DNA from 3 places in the Streptomyces sp. NPDC005438 genome. Region 1 is predicted to be linked to each of the others. Evidence: riboswitches for the same ligand, from Rfam matches in the RefSeq annotation. Region 1 holds a riboswitch; each other region holds the start of a gene.

Region 1 (7,914 bases):
TTGGCGCACTCCCCGGTGAGCGTCACGCTGTTGGAGGCGCCGGACAGGCTGACCTCCCCGCCCGATCCGCAGTCCACGGTGCGACGCTCCGACGTTCCGTTGATCACGGTCCGCTCGCCCGACTTCCCGCCGTCGCCGGAGTCGGAGTCGGTCCCTTCGGGAGAGCAGGCGGCCAGGGCCAGCAGGGCGGTGACCAGCAGCAGGTGACGGGGCCTGGGGCTCGGGGCTTTCACGGGACTCCTCGGTGCGGCGTCTTCGGGGGACTTCTGGGGCTTCCGGGCTCTACGGATCGGACGGGAACGAGGGCACAGCCTTCCCTACCGACCTGCCCAGGGGAACCCCGGGTGGGCCAACCTAGTGGCTTTCACGGTGCCCAACAGCCTTGTGGGAACGGGGACTTGTAGGCCGGGTCACGGGGTGGTGGGCGGAGCCGTCGGGTGGGGTGCCACCTGCCGCCGGACGGGCGTGTGCCGGGGGGTGAGGACGCGTCAGGGATGCCCGACGGACGGTAAGTAAGGTTTCCCAACGGTTCCGTGGGGGCGGTGACTTGGGGCTCGCCTCGGGTTCCGTCGTGGAGGCGGGTGGGGGGTACGGGCCGGTGCCCTTCGCCGGTCGAGGGGGACAGGAAGGTTTCCTGACGGTTCCTCGTGCGGGATGCGCTCCCTCGTGTGAGGGAGGGGCTCGGCCCGTGGTGGCCGGCTCGCTCCGTACGAGGTTGCCGGCTCCTGGGCGCGGCCCCTTTCTCCGTACGTCTCCAGGAGTCTCTGTAGGGAAGGGGTTTCGGGAAGGGGGTACGGCGGAGGCTCCGGCCTCGCGACCTGTCCGACGCCGAGGGTCTGGATGCGGTCGCGGCCGTCAGGGGGTGCGGCATGGAGGGAGCGGCGGCACGCTCCCTGTGGGGCGCCCCTGGTGGTGAGCGGATCCCGTCGGACGGGGGTCGGCCGACGGCAGTGCTCCCACCCTTCGTTGGGGTCGACCGGTTCGAGGCGGGGCCACAAGGGGGGCGACCCGAGGGTGGCCCCGGCGCCCCGCCCCCGGGCGTCGCCGCGTACTTCCGGGTGCCCCGGGTCCCAGCCGGTCCGATGTCCGGTCGCCCCCTGGCCCGTACCCCGCCCCACTCCCAACGGGCTTGGTGGGCGGCGGAGTTGGGGGCCCTGGGCGCCCGGTCGGCCGAGGCTTCCGAGGGTCGCTTTGTTCGGTGGGTTCCTGTGAGGTCAGTCCCCGCTGTTGCGGTACCGCTGAGAAATGTAGTACTCCTTATACATGAGCGAGCAGGTGCACAACAGGCTGTCGGTGGTGAGGGCGGAGAGGAAGGTTTCCCGTCAGAAGCTGGCCGAGGCGGTTGGGGCCCATTACCAGACGATCGGCTACATCGAGCGCGGGCAGTACAACCCGAGTCTCGACCTGGCCCTGCGGATCGCCGCGTTCTTCGGCCTGCCGGTGGAGGCGTTGTTCTCCCTGAAACCGTTCACCCCCCTAACCGACGAGATCTACGGGAGGCAGACATGACCCGTCCCCACAACCCCGCCGCCGGAACGGGGCGCGAGCCCAGCCGCCGGGACCGGTGGACGCTGCGCACCATGAACCGCGAGGAGGGGCGGCACCTCCATGCCACCCGTACCCGCCGCACGACACTGGTGCTGGGGCACATCGCCGTGACCTCGTTGATGGCCGGCTCCGCCATCGCCATGTGCGCGCTCGGCGAACCCTGGTGGGCGCTGGCTCTGTTGCTGTCCCTGGTGATGTGGGTGCCGTTGACCGGGATGCTGAACTCGGCCACGCGGGGGCTGCTGGAACTGCGCCCCCACATGCTGGACGAGCGCCAACAGGCCGAGCGCGGCGTGGTGATGGCGCGGGCGTACCAGCTCACCCGCTGGGGGCTGCTGGTCGCCCTGGTGGGTTGCGTGGCCGCGCACGCCCTGGGCTCCTCGTTGCGGGAGCTGTCCGGGCCGATGGCGGCGCTGGGCTTCCTCCTGCTGGTGACCCACTTCCTGTCGCCGCTGTGGATCGCCGTACTGCGGGTGGAGGACGAGCCGTTGGGTGGGGACGAGGTGTAGGCGGTCGCGACGGGCCGAGCAACCCCCGCGGATGACCGGGGCGCTGGGGCCGGACGTGGGGTAACGATGAGATATCGGACGTATCGAGCCCCAGGCTTCACAGCAACCCCACTTCTTGGCTACCGTGCCCTGCCAGGCGACCCGTACCCCCAGTCGGCGAAGGCGTCGACACGGGTTGCCCCGTCGAGTCCGGTCTCACCGGAACCGGGGACCCACAGGCAACACCGGGGTGAATCAGGGGACATGCGACGCGTGTCCTCCGTAGGGCGACCTTCCGAAGCCCGAACCCGACAGCTAACCCGGTAGGCGGTCCACGGAAGGAGCCGCGACCTTGGCGTCGCATCGCAAACCCCGCGGCGGGATACTCGCCCACTCCCGCCGTCCGGCGGTCGGAGTCACCACCGTCGCCCTCGCCTCGGTCGGAATGCTGGCCCAGAGCGCCCAGGCCGCACCGAACGACAAGCCCTCCCTGGAGGAGGTCAAGGAGCGGGTCGACACCCTGTACCGGGAGGCCGGCACCGCCACCCAGAAGTACAACGCCAAGAAGGAGCAGACCGACCAGCAGCGCACCAAGGTCAACAAGCTGCTGGACAAGGCCGCTCAGCGCACCGAGAAGCTCAACGACGCCCGCCGCACCCTGGGGAACTACGCCACCGCGCAGTACCGCACCGGGGGTGTGTCCGGCACCGCCACCCTGCTGCTGACCCAGGATCCCCAGGGCTTCTTCAAGCAGTCCCACCTGCTGGACCGGATGACGGGCCGCCAGAAGGAGGCGGTCAAGGACTTCCAGGAGCAGCAGCGCCAGACCAACCGGCAGCGGGTGGAGGCCGGCAAGAGCCTGAAGTCCCTCAGCGAGAAGCAGGCCACCCTGCGCGAGGACAAGCAGACGGTCCAGGGCAAGCTGGCCGAGGCGCGCAAGCTGTTGTCCAAGCTGACCGCCGAGGAGAAGGCGCGGCTGGCGGCCATCGAGCGGAAGAAGCGCGAGGAGGCCCGCCGCAAGGCCGAACAGCGCGAGCGGGAGCGGGAGAAGGAACGGGAGAAGGAGCCCCCGCCGCAGGACGTGCCCGACGACGGCAGCTACTCCGCCAAGGCCCGCAAGGTCATCGACTTCGCCAAGAAGCAGCTGGGCAAGCCCTACGTCTGGGGTGCGACCGGCCCCAACTCCTACGACTGCTCAGGGCTCACCCTGGACGCCTGGTCCGAGGCCGGGGTGCAGCTGCCCCGTACGACCTGGGACCAGGTCGAGGTCGGGACCAAGGTGTCCAAGTCGTCGATGCTCCCGGGCGACCTGGTCTTCTTCTACGACGACATCAGCCATGTCGGGATCTATGTGGGCGGTGGGCAGATGATCCACGCGCCCAAGCCGGGTACCAACATCCGCTACGAGTCGATCGACTACATGCCCTTCCACAGCGCGGTGCGCCCGGCCTGAGGCGCCGGACCACACTTCACGGTCACGCCGGCGTCCCCGTTCGTCGCGGGGCGTCAGGCGTGACCGTGGTCGGGGCGCCGGGTGTTCGCCCGGTGTCGCCTCAGCTCGTCCACAGCACGGCCACGAAGATGTTCACCGTGGTCAGCGCGCCGATGGCGGTGAACAGGGGTGCGGGTACCCGCTCCTCGTCCCGCTGGAGGTAGACCAGCGCCATCACCACCACGAGCACGGCGGTCTTGATCCCGATCTTCAGGTTGTTGACCGGGTTGTCGTCGGCCTGGTTGAGGCCGACCAGGATCATTCCGGTCAGCAGCATCGTCAGCGCGCCGTGCCACATGCCGGGGGAGACCCGGGCCTCTCCGGGCCCGATGGCCTTCAACTGGAACAGGAACCCGCCCAGCAGCGCGGCGATCCCGATGATGTGCAGCCCGACGAACAGATGGATCAGTACGTCCATGGCCGCAGCCTAACCACCGGCCTCCGGGCACCCGTTCACCGAGGTCCCCCTCGGCCGAAGGCCCGGGGCCCGGTGCGTCCGCGAACCGGTCAGCCGTGGGGCCCCGCGAGGTCAGTCCCGGGCCCCCTGCCGGGGGTGCCCCGGCGCCTGCGGGGGCATCGGCGGATGGACCGGCCGGGGTGGCGCGTACGGGGGTGGTGTGGGCGCGCGCGGGGGTGGTGGGGGCACGACGTACCGGGGAACGGCCGGGGTGTCGTCGGGTGGCCCAGGCAGGTAGCGGAGGCGGCCGTCCCGGTCTGGTACCGGGACCAAGCCCGCCTGGTCCAACACCTGTCGGTAGTGGGCGTTGCGTCGACGGGCCCACAGGAAGAGGGCGCTTCCCAGGGCGAGTACGCCCAGGTACAGGCAAAGGATCATCAGCAGGAAGTCGGGGTCGGACCTGAACGCCACGACGTTGACCGCGAGGGCCAGGACGGCCAACACCGCCAGAGCCAGTGCCTCGTTCCGGGTGGGCGGCCGGGTGAGGTCGAAGTTGATGCGCGCCTCCAGCAGTTCCAGGCGAGGGGCGACATCGGGCAGGGGCCGCAGGGTGCCACCCCGTAGCATCCCGGGGAGGTCGCCGCCGTTGCCGGCCTGGGGGAAGCGGACGGAGTTCTCCATCGCTCTCCGTTGCGCCTCCGGGCTGTGGTCGCGGCCGAGGATCATCACGTTCCGCGTGTACTGGCCTTCGCCCGCGTGGTGGGTGTCCTGGTACGCGAAACCGAACTCCTCGGCTACCAGGGCCAGTCGGGCCAGTCGCCTCACCGGGATCTTGCCGACGACCCGCACGGTCTCCTGGCTGCCCATCTGGCGAAGCATCCTCGACACCAGGCGTTTGCTCACGAGGTCCTCCCCCTAGTGGGGCCGCTCGTCTGAACGGCCCCACGGAGGATAGGGGCTTTGGCCGAACCGCTCTCCGTCGGTTTTCCTCCGCTTTCCTCGCCTGGTTGTGCGGCAGGGCCGGCGGGGTGGGTCGGGTAGCGCTGTCGCGGTGGCGGTGAGGGGCCGGGTCGCTGGTCAGCCAGGGGTCACGGACGTCCCACCCGGCAACTACCCCTGCCCGTGGGGCTGGTGGCCGGGGGCCTTCCCATGGGGCGTCGGAGGGGTGCCGTAGGGCTGGGGGGAAGCGCCGTACGGTCCCGGAGCGTGGGTGGGGTGCCCACCCTGTCCCGGGTTCGGCGCGGACGCCGGCCCCTGCTGGGGCTGGTACGCGGGTGGCTGACCGTAGGGCTGGGCCGGTGCCCCGTACGGTCCCGGGGCGTGGGGCGGCTGGCCGTACTGCCCGGGCGGCTGCGCCTGCGGGGGCATGGGTGGCTGCGCGGGCTGCGGCGTGGGGGAGGGGTGTCCCGGAGCGGAGGGTGCGGGCACCGGTGGGAACCCGAACCCCTGAGGGGCGAACGGATTGTGGTGACCGGGGAGTTGGCCGCCCGGAGGCAGGTACCGGAGCCGCCCCTGTCCGTCCCGTACCGGGGTCAGCCCGGCCCCCACCAGCACCCGCTGGAAGCGGGCGTTGCGACGGCGGTTCCACACGAAGCCGATGCCCAGGAGGAACAGGCAGCCCAGGGTCACCCACAGCACCACGAGCACGAAGTCGGGCTCCGACCAGTGGAGGACGGCGGTGAAGGCGAAGCCGAAGATCACGCTTCCCACGCCCCACAGCATCCGCTTCTCACCCCTGTCCCCGGTGAGGTCGAAGTTGACGCGCGCCTTGAGGAGTTCCAGGTGGTCGGCCGCGTCCGGCAGGGGCCGCAACCGGCCGCCGGGTTGCATCCCGGGGAGGTCGCCGCCGTTGCCGGCCTGGGGGAAGCGGGCGAAGTTCTCCGCCGCCCTTCGCTGGGCCTCCGGGCTGAGGTCGCGGTGGAGGGTCATCACGGTGCGTACGTTCTGGCCACTGCCCACCTGCTCGGCGTCCCCGTACATGAAGCCGAACTGCTCGGCGATCAGGGCCAGTCGGGCCAGCTTCGTCACCGTCGTCTTGCTGGTGACCTGCACCGTGTCCTGGCTGGCCATCTCGCGCAGCATCCTCGACACCTGGCGTTTGCTCATGGCGTTCTCCCCCGTGGTGAAACGCCCCGTCGACCCGGGCGCTCACGGAGCATACGGCAGCTTCCCGCCGGCGTACCCGCTCGTTTTCCGGCGCCCTCCCCACCCGGTGCGCCACGGGGGCGGTAAGGCAGAATCCGTACCGTCGTTTGTCGCGGGGCGCGAGGGGTGCCCGGCGCGGGAGGGGTGAGTGAGAGTGGCCGTCGACACCACCGGAGACGGCCCGGAGCACGACGGCCCGGGCGAGCCGACCACCGCCGAGCGGTCGGACGCCGAGGCGTCCGCCGCCACCGACCCCGGCGAGGTGCCCCCGCCCCGCGCGTCCGAACGGAGCGAACCGGTCGCCTCGGAGGAACGATCCGAGACCGAGGGGGCCGGGGAAGCCGAGACCTCCCGGGAGCCCTCGGAGCCCGACGGCGCCGAGGAGACCCCGGCCGAACCGCCCGAGCCGACCGCCCTGGAGCGGTACCGGCGGGCCCGGGCGGAGTACGAGGAACGGCACCGGCAACTCGCCGCCGGCGAGGGCGTACCGGACTCGGTGGTCAGCTCGCCCAGCGCCCGCCGTCAGTGGATCTCCGACGAACTGGCCAGCCGTGCCAGGGAGCTGGCCCGGCTGCGGGACGTGGCGGGGCACGGCTGGCTGTCCGGGTTGTGGCGCCCCAGCCTGTACACGGTCGGCGGCGCGGTGGCCTTGCTGCTGGTGGCCCAGGTGTCCACCGCGGTGGTCGCCGGCTGGACCCTGGCCCGTACGGCGGGACTGCTGGCCGCGCTGGTCGTGGCCGGGGTGGCGCTGCTCGCCGCCTACCACCACCGGCGCCGTGGCGGGCTGTTGGCGCCCCTGCTGGGTGAGGACAACCGGCTGTCGACCTCCCGGGTGGTGGCGGCCGGCTGGGTGTCCCTGCTGACCTACGCCACCCTGGTGCTGGCCCTGGAGCTGGGGTTCGCCAGCGGAGGGGAGCGCCGGCAGCGGCTGTTGGACGGAATGCAACTGGAGCGGGCCGCCGGGGTGTTGACGGTACTGGCCCTGACCTGCGCGGTGGCGGTCTTCGTACGCCGCACGGTGACGGTGCGGATCGCCGCCCAACGTCTCCAGAAGGTGCGGGCCGACCGTCCGCACGCGGCCGACCTGCTGACCGACGACTCCGGTCGCGGCAGCTTCGCGGACATCCAGTACGTCCTGCTCAACGGTGTCGCCTGGGTGTTCTGCGCGGTACGGCTGGCCCGCCAGCCCGAGCGGGTACCCGACCTGCCCTGGGGCCTCGCCCTGCTGGTCCTGCTGTCCACGGCCACCTACCTGGCCGCCAAGTACGCCGAGGGCGGCCGGCCGGTGATCACCTCGGTGGTCCGGGCACGTGAACTGGGCGCCCTGGACGGGCCCCTGCGCCCCGGGGACGACATCGAGATCCGGGGCGCGGGCTTCGTCCCCAGCGGGGCCGGCGACCCCGACCGCCTCTCCCGGGTCGCGGTGCGGGTGGGCGCGGTCCACGTCAGCGCCCCGCTGATCCCCGAGCCGAGGGGCTTCGGCAACCCCCGCGACGCGGTCCTCACCGTGCCGGTCCCGGCCGAGGTGGAACCCGGCCGGGTGGAGGTCCAGGTGGTCACGGCGGCCGGAGTGGAGACCAACCGCTACCCGATCGAGGTCCTGGACTGACGCCCCGCCGCCCTCGCGGGGCGGCGCGCGGCGTTCGCCGCGGGCAGGCGACGGCCCCCGGGGCGGGTGCCCCGAGGGCCGGTCACGGCCGGGGAGGCGTTACGGCAGGTTCCTGGCCATCACGATGCGCTGCACCTGGTTGGTGCCCTCGTAGATCTGCGTGATCTTGGCGTCCCTCATCATTCGCTCGACGGGGTAGTCGCGGGTGTAGCCGTAGCCGCCCAGCAACTGCACC
Region 2 (7,914 bases), on a different contig from region 1:
CGTCCCCGACCAGCTGCTCGTCGAGGACGCCTTCCACGGACGGAACGTGTGGGCCTCCCGGCTCGGCGGCGCGGTGCTGGTCCACGGCGAGGTGGAGGGCCTGCCGCCCCAGGAGGCGGACGCGGTACGCCAACGGCTGCGCGCGGCCTACCCCGGCCAACGGGTCACCGACGAGGGCGACCTGTGGGCGGTGTGGCCGCCCAGCCACTGACCCCGGACGGCGCCCCGACCGCTCCCCGGGCTCGTCGGCCCACCCGTGGCGTCGGCCACCCGCCGCTCGCCCCGCCCTGCCGTCCCTCACGGCCGGCCACCCCCGCCGGTACCCCGTAGGTGCGGTACCGCCTCCACACCCGGCCCCCGACCAGGTGGACGGGGCAGGCACCCCGCCCAGGCCTTGCCCAGGCCCCGCTCCGCCTCGCACGACGAGGGGCCGACGGCCTCTTCGGCCGTGCTCCCCACGGCACCTTCTCCGATCCGCGGCCGGTCAGGTCAGGATGAGTCGCCGAGAGCCTGCCGTGCTCTGGTCCACCACCGCTCGAACTCCTCCTCGGAGATCTCCGATGTACGGGGCAGGTCCCACCAGCCGTCCGTGGGGCCTTCGGCGAGAACGCCGTACCGCCGTTCATAGCGCCCCATCGCCGCGAGATCGGCATGGTCACGCAGGTCCACGACCTCCGCCAGGGAAGCCGCTGTCACCGGCCGTGAGTCCCGCTCCCTGACCTCGACCTGACGCGCCGCCCAGCCCTCGTCATCGGTCTCGAAGTACAGCCACAGACCCTCGTCCTGGTAGTAGGCGCGGAACCAGGTCCTCATGCCGCCGTCCTGACCCACCACCTTGACCACACGCATGGGGGCACCCCCAGCTCCCACCCGGCGTGCCCCAGGTCTACGGCGCCGTCCCCGGGGAAGGCCCGGCTCGGTGGGCACCCGTCCGGCATCCGACCCGCACACCCCGGGGGCCGTCCGGGAAAAGGACGGTGGCCCAGACGTCGGGGGGTACGTCTGGGCCACCGGGTTTCGCGGGGCCGCGCGGAAGCGGGCCCGGGTGGGCGCCCGGCCAGGGGGCGCCGTCGCACCTCGTACCCTCCTCGGCGTACCGGCACACCGGGTGCCGGTACGGTCGACCGACCCGAGGTGGGGCCGGTCAGGGCCGAGCGGGGTGGTGGTGCGGGGTCAGACCTGCTGGCCCTTGCCGCGCAGCCAGGCCAGCGGGTCGATGGCGTCGCCCCCGCCGGGCCGGACCTCGACGTGCAGGTGCGGGCCGGAGGAGTTCCCGGTGGAGCCCACCCGGCCGATCACGTCGCCGGTGGTGACCTTGCCGCTGGTGCGGCTCATCGAGGACAGGTGGCAGAACCAGATCTCGGTGCCGTCGTCCAGCTCCAGCACGATGCGGTAGCCGTAACTCCCGGCCCAGCCGGCCTCCTTGATGGTGCCGCTGTGCACCGCCTTCACCGGGGTGCCGGTGGGGGCGGCGAAGTCCTGGCCGGTGTGGTTGCTCTGCCACATGCCGCCGGAGTCGCCGAAACCGGAGGTGAGCTGGTACGAGGAGAGCGGCACGGTGTACTGCTTGGCCAGCTCGGCCCGACGCTTCTCCTCCGCCTTCCGCTTCTTCTCCTCGGCCGCCTTGCGCTTCTTCTCGGCCTCGGCCTTCCGCTCCTTCTCCGCGTCCTCGGCGGCCTTGGCGGCGGCCTGGCGGGCGGCCTCGCTGGCCGCCTCGTCGGCGGCGGCCTGTTCGGCCTGGCCGCGCTGCTGCTCGGCCTGGGCGAGGATGCGGTGCCGCAGCGCCTCACCCGCGTTGGTCTGTCCGTTGCGGGAGTCGTCCTGGGTGAGCCCGGCCTGGGTCAGCGGGGCGGCGTTGACCGTACGGTCGGCCCCGTCGTCGGCCAACAGCTCGCCCACACCGGGGAGTTCCTTGGCCGCCGGCAGTTCGGCGGACACCTTGTCGACCGTGGAGCCCAGGTCGGGCATGGTGACGGCGGTGGGTGACTTGTCCTGGGCGGTCGCCATGCCTCCGGCGCCCACGGCCGCGATCATGCCGACGCCGAGCACCGCGCCGCTGCGGGCCATGCCGCCGCGCTGCCGCACCACCCGGTGCCGGCCGCGTACCGGCCGCACCGACTCGGCGGTGGGGTTCCACTCGGGTTCGTCGGTCTCGATGCGGGGGCCGTACGCCTGGTAGGGCGCGGGGTCCGGGGAACCGTGGGGGTCGCTCTCCTCCATGCCGTACGGGTCGTACGGGAGGTGGGCGGAGGGGCCAGCGGGGCCGTAACCGGCCTCGGGGGCATACCTGTTGGACGCCACGAGTGGCGTTCTCCTTTCCTTCCCTCACGCCTACCGGGTTAGCTGACGGGTTCGGAGCAGGAAGGTCTCCTACGGGCCTCTCCTGGGCGGGAGTTGCCCGATTCACCCCAAGGTGATGTGGTTCCCCGGTTCCCCCATGGTGAGGTGACGCTGGTGGCGACGCCCCGAGGGGATTCGGCGTTGGCGCGCGGCGCCGTCTGGTGACGGCGGTGACGACCGCACTGCGTTATCGAACGTTAATAGACCCGCGGCTCAGATTCCAAGCGGGGTAGGGGAATTGGGCCCCGGGCCCCGGACGCTTATCGGTCAGCCGAGGGCAAAGCCGGGCAGGTTTCGGTGTTCTCAGAACCCCGTGGCACCGAGAGTGACTCCCACCCCGACCACCCCGGCAGCTCCCACTACCACAACCCTCACGGCCGCCCCGACCGTCACACCGGTCACGGCTCGGCCCCGTCCACCCGCGCGGAGTCCTCCGCGATCGCGGGGCTCTCCCGCGCGGTGACCTCCTCGGGAACCGTGGAGTCCTCCCGGGCGACCGCCAGCAGCGCGGCGTCGTCCGCCGCCTTGCCCCCGGTGTGCTCGGCCACCGCGCGGACCACCTCGTCCAGCAGCTCGTCCGGGTACCGGTAGTGGTGGCCCCGCAGCCGTACCGCGGGCTCGAAGAAGACCCCGTTGGCGTCCCGCGCCTCGGAGATGCCGTCGGTGTACAGCAGCAGGGTCGCGCCCTCGGGGAAGTCGAAGGTGTCGCACTGGTCGGGCCACTGCCCCAACTCGTCCATGCCCAGCGGCAGCGCGGCCTGGGAGGGACGGAGGAACCGGGTCTCGCCCTGGTACAGCATCAGCGGAGGCGGGTGACCCCGGTTCAGCAGCCGCAGCGTGAACGGCTGGGAGGGGCGCACCTCGGCGAGTACGGCGGTGGTGAACGTCTCCCCGTCGTCCCCCGGCCCACGTCGCGCGGCCTCCCTCCGCATGGCCCGCTCCAGCCGGGAGGCCACCTCCTCCAGGCTGTCCTCCTGCTCGGCCGCCTCCCGGAAGGCGCCCAGCACGATGGTCACCGACTCGACCGCGTCCAGCCCCTTGCCCCGTACGTCCCCCACGATCATCCGCACCCCGTGCGGGGTGTCCTGCACCGCGTACAGGTCACCGCCGATGGACGCCCCGGACTGGGCCCCCTGGTAGCGGGCGGCCACCCGCAGCCCCGCGACCCGGTCGGCGGGCACCGGCAGTACGGCCAGCTGGGCGGCCTCCGCGATGTCCCGGGCCGAGGCCAGCTCCTCGCCGCTGCGCCTCAGCAGCACGTTGAACACCACCGCGAGTCCGGCGACGGTGGCCACGGTGGCGGTCTGCATCGGTCCCTGGGCGGGGGCGTTGTTCTCGTCCAGGCCCAGCACCAGGGCGCCCTCGGCGATCACCGCCGCCAGTCCGGTCAGGGCGGTGGCCCGTACCGACAGTACGGAGGCGGCGACCATGGAGGCCGCCGCGAACAGGGGGGAGATGGTGAGCCCGGCCGGGGTGGCCAGTCCGATCAGCACCCCGAACACCAGGAAGATCGCCGGGCAGGCACGCAGCCAGGACCGCTCCCGGCCCTCACCGCCGTCCGAACGTCTCGGTGTCCCATCCGCCACGGTCCCACCTTGACCCGGTTGGCGCCGTGCGGCTAGTTGTCCGGGGCCACCGGGGCGAATTCCCCGAGCGTGAGGCGAAGGCTCAGCGGTAGGCGAGCGCCCAGCCCTGGGCCTGGAGGTAGGTGGGCGGGGCGACGGGGGCGGGCCGTCCGGCCACGGTCCGCGCGGTACGGACCGCCTCGTGCACGGCCAACCGGAACAGCCGGGAACCGGTACTCACCCGGGCCACCCCCAGTGCGGCCAGCAGCGGCAGCTCGGGGCCACCGGGGGCGTACAGGATGTTGAGCGGCAGCGGGTGGCGGGCGGCCAGCCGCTCGATGGTGTGCGGGTCCCGCAGTCCCGGGACGAACAGCCCGTCGGCGCCCGCCTGTTGGTAGGCGGCCAGCCGCCGGTCCGTCCCGGCGCGATGGCCGGGCAGCCAGTGGGTGTCGGTACGGGCGTTGAGGAACAGGCCCGGGGCCGCCTCCCTACAGGCCACGATCAGCCGGCACTGCTGGTCGACCGGGCGCAGCGAACCGTCGGGGCGGCCGTCCTCCAGGTTGACGCCGGCCACCCCGTAGCCGGCCAGTTCCCGTACCAGGTCGGCGACCTCGGCGGGGTCGCTGGCGTCGCCGGGGTCGCTGGGGTCGGTTCCGAACCCTCCCTCGACGTCCACCGTCACCGGCACCGGCAGGGCGGCCAGTCTCCGGGCCAGCCGCAGCGTCTCGGTACGGGTGTCGGCCTGCCCGTCCGGCTTCCCGGCGGCCGAGGCCACGCCCAGGCTGGTGGTGCCCACCGCCGGGAACCCGGCCTCGACCAGGGCGGCGGCGGAGGCGTGGTCCCAGGCGTTGGGCAGCACCAGGGGCCGCCCGGGCCGGTGGAGCGCCGCGAAGGCCGACGCCGTCTCGGGAGCGGGGCGCGGTGGGTGGTCGCCGGTCATGGCACTCCTCAGGGCAGGTGGTCGGCGGGAAGGTCGAGCAGGGTGGCGAGGGTGTCCCGGCCGTACGGGGTGAGCCGTACCGCCCGCTGACTGCCGATGCGTTCACACCAGCCCCGCTCCAGGGCGTGCCGGCACAGGGTCGCCCCGGCCACCCCGGCCAGGTGGGGGCGCCGCTCGGTCCAGTCCAGGCAGAGCCGGACCAGGGGGCGGCGGCCCCTGGCCCGGGTCGGCAACGCGGCGCCGAGGTCGGTGAACCAGCTCACCCCCCGGTCGGTCAGCGCGCAGCCCCGCCCCTGGTCGAGCAGGCCCCGGGTGGTGAGGGCCTCGGTGAGGGTGACGCCCAGTCGGCCGGCCAGGTGGTCGTAACAGGTACGGCCCCGGGCCATGGCCTCGCTGGCACCCCGGGCACGCAGCCCGCGCGGGGGCGAGGTGTCCGGTGCCGCCTGGGCGGCGAGGTCCTCCACCAGGTGGGCCACCCCGGAGTCGGCCAGCCGGAGGTAGCGGTGCCGCCCCTGCCGGTGTTCGGCCAGCAGTTCACCGTCCACCAGCCGGCTGAGGTGCTCGGTGGCGGTGGAGGGGGCGACACCGCAGTGGCGGGCCAGTTCGCCGGCCGTCCACGCCCGCCCGTCGAGGAGGGCCAGGCAGATGGCCGCCCGCGTCTGGTCGGCCAGCAACCCGGCGAGGGCGGCCAGCCGGGGCCCGGAGGGGCCCGGGGGTGGGGTGGGCGTCATGCCTCCCAGGATGCGCCCACGTCGTTTCGGCGGTGACCGAACTGTCGGGGGCGGCGGCGCTGTCCTGGTGGGTGGGCTTCGGGGGCGCTGCGCCAGTGGCCAAGGCCAAGACCCAGGGGGCTGCGCCCAGCATCCAGGGTCCTGGGTATTGATCGACGGGTGACCGGACCGGGGTGGTTGACCCAACATCCAGGGCCCTGGGCGCTGACCCTGGCGACCAGAATCCGGGGCACTGACCCGACAGGCAACCGGACCACGGGAGCAACACCGAACATCCAAGAACCCGGGCACTGCCCCAGCAACCGGGGCCGCAACTGGGGCCGGGACCAGGGGACGACCCGAACCCAACGACAGCGCCCGGCACTGCCCGGGCAACGGAGACCCCGGCTTCCCTCCCCCCCCCAACGACCAGAAGCGGGCCCCGGAGACCGGAACCAGGACCAGGACTGAACGAGGCAGCCACCCAAGCAAACCCACCCCGACACCGGGGGCAACTCCCCCCACCCCTAAGCGGCACCGACCGACCCCACGTCGCACCAACCCCGGCCGGGACCAGATCGTGGCCGCTGCCCCAGTGGCCAAGACCCAGGGCATTGGCCCCACCCCAGCATCCAGGGTCCTGGGCACTGACCCGACAGGCAACCGGACCACGGGGGCAACACCGAACATCCAGAACCCCGGACAGTGACCCCAGCGCCCAGAACCCAGCAACCAGTAACCAGTAACCAGAACACTGCCCCAACAAGCGACCGAACCAGGAGGCCAACGCCTCAACATCCAAGAACCCGGACACTGCCCCAACACCCGCAACCGGCACCGCAACCACCCCACAACCAGAACCGCAACCAGAACCGCAACCGATCAAGGAAACCACCCAAACAAGCTCACCCCACCACCGGAGGCAACTCCCCCGCCCCTCCGGCCCCCCGCCCCCAAGAAACTCCCCACTAAACGACACCGCCCACTCCCCCCCACTCCGCCCAACCCCATACCGCACCGGCCAACGCCACATATCGCACCACCCTCCCCACATGGCGCCGCCCGACCTCAGGTGGCGCTGGTCGGGCCGTGCTGGCGGCGGTAGTGCCGTGCCACCCGGGCGCGGTTGCCGCAGGAGGGCTTGCACCAGGCCTGGCGTCCGTGGCTCTGCACGAAGTAGCGGACGCAGCGGGGTGCGGTACAGGCGCGGAGGCGAGCGCGTTCGGGGCCGGTGAGGAAGGCGACGGCGGCGCGGGCGAGGGGTGCGGTGACCGGTTCCGGTGCCAGGGAGGCGAGCCGGGTGGTGGGGATGTCGTCGGGGGGCCAGAGCAGCTGGGGGGCCACCGGGTGGCGGGCGGCGGCGTTGAGGTGGTCGGTGGCCTGGTCGAGCGGCATCAGTCGGCCGCTGTCGGCGGGGCTCGCGGGTCCGGGGCGTACCGCGTGGGCGAACAAGGCCCGCACCGCGCGACGGAGTTCGAGGATCCGCTCGCGCTCCTCCTCGGCCAGGGTCGAGGCGGCCAACCGGGCGGGCTCGTCGAGGAGTTCGGCGACCGAGGCCAGCCACTGACGGGTGCCGGCGAGGGTGTCGAGGTCGTCGGTGACGCCACCGTCCCCGTCGTGCCGGATGGTGCTCGCCAACTCCAGGGCCAACCAGCGCCCCATGGGCCACTCCTCTCGCCGTACTCTCCCGCCCAGGCTAGAGCTAACGCTTAATTTCTATTATTCCATTAGGTACAGTGGGCGCGCCCGCTCGCACCCACCGGGAGAACCCAGCTCGACACCCCACTCGACACCCCGCGACACCCCACCGGGAGAAGAGGCCCCATGACCCTGCTGTTGGCACAGATCAGCGACCTGCATCTGGACGGCACCGCCCGCACCCGGCACCGGGTACGACGGGTGGTCGACCACCTGGCCTCGCTGCCCCGCGCGGTGGACGCCCTGCTGGTGACCGGGGACATCGCCGACCACGGCGCGGAGGAGGAGTACCGGGAGGCCGCCCGTCTGCTGCGGCTGCCCTTCCCGGTGCTCACCTGCCCCGGCAACCACGACGACCGCGCCACCTACCGCCGCGTCCTGCTGGGCGAGGCCCCCGACACCGGGCCGGCCCACCGGCTGCACCGGCTCGACGGGGCCGCCGTCCTCGCGCTGGACGCCACCCTCCCCGGCCGTAACGAGGGCGAGCTGACCGAACGAACCCTCGCCTGGGCGGACCGGGAGCTGGCCCAACTCCCTCCCGGCACACTGGTGTTGCTCGCCTTCCACCAGCCCCCGGTACGCCTCCACCACCCGTTGCCGGACGGCTCCTCGCTGCTCCACCCCGAACGGCTGGCCTCCTGGATGGCGGGCCACCCCGAGG
Region 3 (7,914 bases), on a different contig from region 1:
CCTCACGAGGAGACCCCGCCGCCCCGTGCCGAGGGGGTCGGCCGTCCCTGGGCCCCTGAGCCTGGACCGGCCTGGTGGCACCGGGGCGGTACGGAGAGGGCCGGTTCGCCCTTCCCCCGGTGGACGGCTGGCTGGGGGCGAGGCCCTCCCGGGGAGACCGGGGCCTCGCGGTAGCCCGGACCGGTCTGGTCTGGTCGTTCCGCGCCGGGAGGTTGCGGAGGGCGCCGGTCCGCCCTGCTGGGGACCGGGTGTCCGCCAGGTGGTACGCGGTACGTCCCCACCTCGGGAGACGTGCCAAGCTGGCCCGGACAACGCCACCACAGGGAAGGGCACCACCATGGCAGAGCGCCAGGTCACCATCGGTTGGCCGGACGGACTCCACGCACGCCCGGCGGCGGTGTTCTGCCGCGCGGCTGCCGGGGTGGGAGTTCCGGTGACCGTCAGGAAGGAGGGCGGCGACCCGGTGAACGCCGCCTCCATGCTGGGAGTGCTGGCCCTGGGGGCCGAACACGGGCAGGCCATCGTGCTGGCGGCCGAGGGTGAGGGGGCCGAACAGGCCCTGGACCGGATGGCGCAGCTGGTCTCGCGGGGGCTGGACGAACTGCCGGCGCCCGACTGATCCGGCACCCCGACACCGCGTCCGCCAACCCGCCGCCTCCGCCCGGTCGTTGACCGGCGACGACCCCGGTACGGTTCCGGCTCGTCCCGGGCCGACCCGGGCGGGCTCGCGGTGGTGAACCTCGGCTCGGCCGGGGTTCCCGGGGCCGAGGCGTCAGCCCACCGGTCACCCCTGGTGGAGCCCCGGAGTGTTACGGGACTCGCGTGGCGCCCCGTTCCATGGCAGCGCCCCCGAGGTGGGGCCCCGGGGTGAGGCGGGGCACCAGCACGGAACGCCCCGAAGGGATACGGCCGGGAGGGCCGTACCCCTTCGGCAGCCGGCCGGCCTGACGAGCGGGGGCCCGTCCGGGGACGGCTCGGTGCCCCGCACGAGCGCGAACACGCGGTACGACCGAGGGGAGGTCCCCGGAACGAGCGGGTTCCGGGGACCTCGGGGTGAGCGGTCGGACCGACCTCGTTGGTCATCGGCTGACTGCGCGGAGCCGGGTCACCGTGGGGTGGGTGACCCGGTCCGGCAGTGCGGGCCGGCCCGTTCGGTACTCCCTGCTCAGACGTGCACCTCGTGCTGGCGCAGGTAGTTGACCGGGTCCATGTCCGATCCGTAGTTGGGGGTGGTCCGGGCCTCGAAGTGCAGGTGCGGACCGGTGGAGTTACCGGTGGAACCGGAGAGGGCTATCTGCTGTCCGGCCTTCACGGACTGGCCCAGCGAGACACTGAACTTCGACAGGTGCCCGTACTGGGTGAAGGTCCCGTCGTTGTGGCGGACCACGATGTTGTTGCCGTAGGCGCCGCCGTCGCCGGCCACCACCACGGTCCCGGCGGACACCGACCGCACCTTGGTACCGGTGCCGGCCGCGAAGTCGATCCCGCTGTGCTTGCCGGACGACCACAGGGCGCCACCGCTCTTGTAGGGGGTGGTCACCTTGCCGCCGTCGATCGGGGAGACCCAGCCCTTGGGCTTGGGGGCCGGCTTGGAGCGCTGGGAACGGTCGGCCTTCTGCTTCCGCTCCTTGTCCGCCTTCTCCTTGTCGGCCTTCTCCTTGTCGGCCTTCTCCTTGGCCTTCTTCTCCGCCTCGGCCTTCTGCGCCTTCTCGGCGGCCTTCTTCTCCTGCTGCTTCTTCCCGGAGTCCTCGGGCTTCCCGGGCTTCTTCCCGCCGGCGTCGGCGTCGCCGCGCTTCTGGTGCGAGTCCTCGGCACCGTCCTTGCGGCCGGTGTCCTTCCCCTCGCCGGACGCGCTGCCTCCCTTGCCCCCGGCCTCCTCACGCTGGGTCTCGGCCTGGTCGTCCAGCGAACCGGACAGGGGCCGGTCGACCGCGCCGGAACCCGTGGCCGACCTGGACTGCCCCTCGTCGCTCACCGAGGCGGTGGCGATACCGGTCACCAGCCCGACCCCCGCGAGAGCGCTGCCACCGACAATCATCATCTGCTTACGTTGGGTAGTGACCTTGTGGCGGCACTGTTCAACAAGACGGCTGAACGCCATGAGCGGCGTGCTCCTTTCCCTCCTTCTCGCCTACCGGGTTAGCTGTCGGGTTCGGAGCAGGAAGGTCTCCTACGGGCACCTCGACGGAGGATGTTCCGATTCACCCCAGGGGCCTCAGTCAGCCCCCCTGGCCCTCGGCGGGACTCAGGCGGTTGGGTCCCCGGCTCCCCAGGTCGACACCTCGGGGACTCGGCGATCGCTGCCGTCGGCCGCGTCCTGCGGTCACTTCTGACGGACAACGCGAACGACGCTAAAGGGGACATCTGAGAATCGGCAAACAGATCCGGGCTTTTGTCACGCAGGCCACACGGGAGGCCCGACAAAGACCTTCAAAGCAGACATAAAGAACCCCTGGTGCCTTGGATCGCACCAGGGGTTCTTCTCCGGGGTCAGCTCACTCTCACGCCGCTGACCTCGGCAAACGTCTCGTCAGCCTCGACCGGATCAGCCGCTGACCACCTTCACCTCGCCCCAGCCCAGGGACTTCACCGGCTCGACGATCTGCTCCGCGTCGCCCACCAGAACCGTCACCAACCGGTCCACCGGGAAGGCGTTGACCACCGCGGCGGTGGCCTCCACGGTGCCGGTCTCGGCGAGCCTGGCGTACAGCTGGGCCTGGAAGTCGTCGGGGAGGTGCTGCTCCACCTGGTCCGCGAGGGTGGAACTGACGGCACTGGCCGTCTCGTACCTCAGGGGAGCCACACCGACGAGGTTGCGTACGGCGGTGTCCCGCTCCTCCTCGGTCAGCCCTTCCTCGGCCAGGGTGACGAGCACCTGGCGGAGGTCGGCCAGCGCGGGACCGGTCACATCGGTGGCCACCGAGCCGCTGATGCCCATCAGGGCGGCGCCGCCCTGGTCGGGCGTGGAGTACAGCACCTGGCCGAAGGCCCGCACGCCGTAGGTGTAGCCCTTCTCCTCACGCAGCACCCGGTCCAGCCGGGAGGTGAGGGTGCCGCCCAGGCAGTAGGTGCCCAACACCTGGGCGGGCCAGACCCGGTCGTGCCGGTCGGCACCGATCCGACCGATCATCAGCTGGGTCTGCACCGCGCCCGGGCGGTCCACCACCACGACCCGCCCCCGGTCGTCCGCCGTGATCGCGGGCAGCTCCACCGGCTTGGCCTCGGAGCCCGTCCACTGCCCCAGAGTGCGGGTCAGTTCGGCGTCGAGGTCCACTCCGGTCAGGTCGCCGACCACCACCACGGTGGCCGTGGAGGGCCGCACATGGGCCTGGTAGAAGGCGCGCACCGCGGTGGCGTTGATCCGCTCGACCGTCTCCTCGGTGCCCTGGCGCGGCCGGGAGATCCGGTCACCGACCGGGAACAGCTCCCGGAACAGCTCCTTGGCCGCCCGACGCGCGGGGTTCGCCAACTCGTGGGGGATCTCGTCCAGTCGGTTGCGCACCAGCCGCTCCACCTCCCCCTCCGGGAAGGCGGGCGCGCGCAGGGCGTCGGCCAACAGGTCCAGCGCCTTGGAGAGCCGGGAGGCGGGAACCTCCAGGGCCACGCGGACGCCCGGATGGTCGGCGTCGGTGTCCAGGGTGGCGCCACAACGCTCCAGTTCGGCGGCGAACTCCTCGGCGTCGTACTTGTCGGTGCCCTCCGTCAAAGCCCGGGCCATGATGGTCGACAGACCGTCCAGCCCCTCCGGCTCCTCGTGGAGCGGCACGGCGAGGTTGACGTCGACCGCCACGACCTTCTGGCCGGGCCGATGGCAGGTCAACACCGTGAGGCCGTTGGGGAGTTGACCGCGGTCAGGTGCCGGGAAGGCCCAGGGCCTCGGCTCTCCCCCCGCCGGACGCGGGTGGAACTCCATGGTGGACTTCGCCTCGGTCACTGCTGGGCACCTTCCTGGTCGTCCTCGGTCTCGGCGGGCTGCTCCACCGGTTCGTACACCAGCACGGCGCGGTTGTCGGGGCGCAGCCTGGCGGCGGCCACCCGGACCTCCTCGGCGGTCACGTCCAGCACCCGGTCCACCGCGGTGAGGGCCAGCTGCGGGTCACCGAACAGGACGGCGTAACGGCAGAGTTCGTCGGCGCGCCCACCCACGGTGGCCAGCCGGTCCAGCCACTCCCGCTCCAGTTGCGCCTGGGCGCGCTCCATCTCCTCCGGGGTCGGCCCCTCCTCCGCGAACCGGGCCAACTCCTCGTCCACGGCGGCCTCGATCTGGGAGATCTCCGCGTCGCCGGAGGTCTTGACGTCCAGCCAGCCCATGGAGGGGGCGCCGGCCAGACGCAGCAGGCCGATCCCGGCGGTGACCGCCGTACGGTCGCGCCGCACCAGGCGGTTGTGCAGCCGCGAGGACTCGCCTCCGCCGAGGACGGTGACGGCGACGTCGGCGGCGTCACACTCACGGGTGCCGTCAGGGGGGAGGCGGTAGCAGGACATCAGGGCGCGCGCTGGCACGTCCTCCTCCAGCACCTGCCGCTTCTCCTCGCCGATCAGCTCCGGCAGCGAACCGTCCCTGGGGGCCTGCTTGCCGTCGTGCCCGGGGATGGAGCCGAAGTACTTCTCGACCCAGGCCAGGGTCTGCTCGGGGTCGATGTCGCCGACCACGGAGAGCACCGCGTTGTTGGGGGCGTAGTAGGTACGGAAGAACTGGCGGGCGTCCTCCAGGGACGCCGCGTCCAGGTCGGCCATCGAGCCGATGGGGGTGTGGTGGTAGGGGTGGCCCTCGGGGAACACCATGGCGGTCAGCCGCTCGAAGGCGGTGCCGTAGGGGACGTTGTCGTACCGCTGACGGCGCTCGTTCTTCACCACGTCACGCTGGTTCTCCATGGACTCCTCGTCCAGGGCGTCCAGCAGCGAGCCCATGCGGTCGGCCTCCAGCCAGAGGGCCAGCTCCAACTCGTGGGTCGGCATGGTCTCGAAGTAGTTGGTGCGCTCGAAGCTGGTGGTGCCGTTCAGCGAGCCGCCGGCACCCTGCACCCACTCGAAGTGGCCGTTGCCCGGCACCTGGGCGGAGCCCTGGAACATCAGGTGCTCGAACAGGTGGGCCAGGCCGGTGCGGCCCCGCACCTCGTGGCGGGAGCCCACGTCGTACCACAGGCACACCGCGGCGACCGGGGTGAGGTGGTCCTCAGAGAGCACCACCCGCAGGCCGTTGGCCAGTCGGTGCTCGGTCGCGGTCAGCCCCTCGCTGGGGGGCGCGGCAGTGTCACCCATGGGCAGGGATTCCCTTCGTACGGGTCGGTGGGATCGGTTGCTTCACTCTAGGCAACCCCGGGGACAGGGTGGGAAGTTCCCGTACCGTACACGCCACCATCGGGTGGCGTCGGCCGGTTCGAACGCCCCGACACAGGTCGATGGCACGGCTGTCGGCGCCCCGGGCCACAATGGTGCCCCAGCAGTCCAGCAGTACGGCCCCGCCGCGAGCGGGGACGTGTCCACCCCAGCACGAAGGAGCCCCGTCCGCGATGGCCCCCCGTAGTACGAAGACCCCACCCGGGGACGACTTCGAGGAACGCATCCTCGACATCGACGTCGTCGACGAGATGCAGGGATCCTTCCTGGAGTACGCCTACTCGGTCATCTACTCCCGCGCGCTGCCGGACGCCCGCGACGGCATGAAGCCCGTGCAGCGCCGCATCCTCTACCAGATGCACGAGATGGGTCTGCGCCCCGACCGCAACTACGTCAAGTGCGCCCGCGTCGTGGGCGAGGTGATGGGCAAGCTGCACCCGCACGGCGACAGCGCGATCTACGACGCCCTGGTGCGTATGGCGCAGTCGTTCACCATGCGGGTGCCCCTGGTCGACGGACACGGCAACTTCGGCTCCCTGGGCAACGACGACCCGCCCGCGGCGATGCGGTACACCGAGTGCCGCTCCGCCCCCGCCGCCGGACTCATGGCGGAGTCCATCGACGAGGACACCGTCGACTTCGCCCCGAACTACGACGGCAGCGAACAGGAACCGGTCGCCCTCCCCTCGGCGTACCCCAACCTCCTGGTGAACGGCTCCTCGGGCATCGCGGTCGGCATGGCCACCAACATGCCCCCGCACAACCTCGGCGAGGTCATCGCCGCCGCACGGCACCTCATCAAGCACCCGGGCGCCGACCTGGAGACGCTGATGCGCCACGTCCCCGGTCCCGACCTGCCCACCGGGGGTCGGATCGTGGGGCTGTCCGGCATCAAGGACGCCTACGCCAAGGGGCGGGGCACCTTCAAGATCCGGGCCACCGCGACGGTGGAGGCCGTGACGGCCCGCCGCAAGGGCATCGTGGTGACCGAACTCCCCTTCACCGTGGGCCCGGAGAAGGTCATCTCCAAGATCAAGGACCTGGTGAACGCCAAGAAGCTCCAGGGGATCGCCGACGTCAAGGACCTCACCGACCGCGAGCACGGGCTCCGGCTGGTGATCGAGCTGAAGAACGGCTTCCACCCCGAGGCCGTGCTGGAGCAGCTGTACAAGCTGACCCCCATGGAGGAGTCCTTCGGGATCAACAACGTGGCCCTGGTCGACGGCCAGCCACTGACCCTGGGCCTGAAGGAGCTGCTGGAGGTCTACGTCGACCACCGCTTCGAAGTGGTGCGCCGGCGCAGCGAGTTCCGTCGCACCAAGCGGCGCGACCGGCTCCACCTGGTGGAGGGGCTGCTGGTCGCCCTGCTCGACATCGACGAGGTCATCCGCATCATCCGCGCCAGCGAGAACGCGGCGGCGGCCAAGCGGTCCCTGATCGAGCGGTTCGAACTGAGCGAGATCCAGACCCAGTACATCCTGGACACCCCGCTGCGCCGGCTGACCCGCTTCGACCGGCTGGAGCTGGAGTCCGAGCGGGACACCCTCAACGAGGAGATCGACCAGCTCACCCGCATCCTGGAGTCCGACGCCGAGCTGCGCAAGCTGGTCTCCTCCGAACTCGCCGCCGTGGCCAAGAAGTTCGCCACCCCCCGGCGTACGGAGCTGCTGGACGCGAACGCGACCCCGGTGGCCTCGGTGCCCCTGGAGGTCGCCGACGACCCGTGCCGAGTGCTGCTGTCCTCCACCGGCCTGCTGGCCCGCACCTTCGACGCGGACCCGCCCTTCGACCGCACCGCCAAGCGCGCCAAGCACGACGTGATCATCTCCGCCGTGCCGGCCACCGCCCGGGGCGAGGTCGGAGCGGTCACCTCCCAGGGACGGCTGCTACGGATGGCGGTGATCGACCTGCCGCAACTGCCGGAGTCGGCCACCTCCCCCCACCTCGCCGGTGGCGCCCCGATCTCGGAGTTCGTGTCCCTGGAGCCCGAGGAACGCCTCGTCTGCCTGACCACCCTCGACGAGTCCTCCCCCGGTCTGGCGCTGGGCACCGAGGGCGGCGTGGTGAAACGCGTGGTCCCGGACTACCCGACGAACAAGGACGAGCTGGAGGTCATCTCCCTCAAGGAAGGGGACCGGGTGATCGGTGCCGTCGAGCTGCGGACCGGCGAGGAGGACTTGGTCTTCATCACCAACGAGGCCCAGCTGCTGCGCTATCCGGCCAGCCAGGTGCGCCCGCAGGGCAGGGGGGCCGGAGGGATGGCCGGCGTCAAGCTGGGCGAGGGCGCCCGGGTGCTGGCCTTCCACGCGGTCGACCCGGCCGAGGACGCGATGGTCTTCACCGTGGCCGGTTCGCACACCATGCTCGACGACTCGCTCGCCTCCGCCAAGCTGACCCCCTTCGACCAGTACCCCCGCAAGGGGCGGGCCACCGGCGGGGTGCGCTGTCAGCGGTTCCTGAAGGGCGAGGACTGCCTGACCCTGGCCTGGGTGGGTCCCACGCCGGCCAGGGCGGCCAACGCCAAGGGGACACCGGTCGAGCTGCCCGAGATCGACCCCCGCCGGGACGGCTCCG

The links. A riboswitch is a leader RNA that binds a small molecule or an ion and turns the genes downstream of it on or off. The one in region 1 is predicted to bind cyclic di-AMP.
Positions count from the first base shown of each region.
Region 2: another riboswitch for cyclic di-AMP. It lies ahead of ABZT14_RS10395 (M23 family metallopeptidase); the one in region 1 lies ahead of ABZT14_RS02575 (NlpC/P60 family protein).
Region 3: another riboswitch for cyclic di-AMP. It lies ahead of ABZT14_RS24900 (M23 family metallopeptidase); the one in region 1 lies ahead of ABZT14_RS02575 (NlpC/P60 family protein).

Region 1 is NZ_JBEXEP010000001.1:610,075-617,988, forward strand. Features, by position in the region: gene ABZT14_RS02560 (DUF3060 domain-containing protein) at 1-233, opposite strand, end outside; gene ABZT14_RS02565 (helix-turn-helix transcriptional regulator) at 1,264-1,509, shown strand; gene ABZT14_RS02570 (hypothetical protein) at 1,506-2,057, shown strand; cyclic di-AMP (ydaO/yuaA leader) riboswitch at 2,229-2,382, shown strand; gene ABZT14_RS02575 (NlpC/P60 family protein) at 2,389-3,489, shown strand; gene ABZT14_RS02580 (hypothetical protein) at 3,590-3,946, opposite strand; gene ABZT14_RS02585 (hypothetical protein) at 4,058-4,828, opposite strand; gene ABZT14_RS02590 (hypothetical protein) at 5,036-6,031, opposite strand; gene ABZT14_RS02595 (hypothetical protein) at 6,486-7,679, shown strand; gene ABZT14_RS02600 (acyl-CoA dehydrogenase) at 7,779-7,914, opposite strand, start outside.
Region 2 is NZ_JBEXEP010000004.1:19,463-27,376, forward strand. Features, by position in the region: gene ABZT14_RS10385 (hypothetical protein) at 1-211, shown strand, start outside; gene ABZT14_RS10390 (hypothetical protein) at 490-849, opposite strand; gene ABZT14_RS10395 (M23 family metallopeptidase) at 1,174-2,301, opposite strand; cyclic di-AMP (ydaO/yuaA leader) riboswitch at 2,314-2,491, opposite strand; gene ABZT14_RS10400 (PP2C family protein-serine/threonine phosphatase) at 2,739-3,926, opposite strand; gene ABZT14_RS10405 (isocitrate lyase/phosphoenolpyruvate mutase family protein) at 4,009-4,845, opposite strand; gene ABZT14_RS10410 (winged helix-turn-helix domain-containing protein) at 4,854-5,576, opposite strand; gene ABZT14_RS10415 (ABATE domain-containing protein) at 6,624-7,217, opposite strand; gene ABZT14_RS10420 (metallophosphoesterase) at 7,380-7,914, shown strand, end outside.
Region 3 is NZ_JBEXEP010000016.1:85,385-93,298, reverse strand. Features, by position in the region: gene ABZT14_RS24905 (HPr family phosphocarrier protein) at 338-619, shown strand; gene ABZT14_RS24900 (M23 family metallopeptidase) at 1,166-2,041, opposite strand; cyclic di-AMP (ydaO/yuaA leader) riboswitch at 2,114-2,306, opposite strand; gene ABZT14_RS24895 (pitrilysin family protein) at 2,546-3,934, opposite strand; gene ABZT14_RS24890 (pitrilysin family protein) at 3,931-5,262, opposite strand; gene ABZT14_RS24885 (DNA topoisomerase IV subunit A) at 5,514-7,914, shown strand, end outside.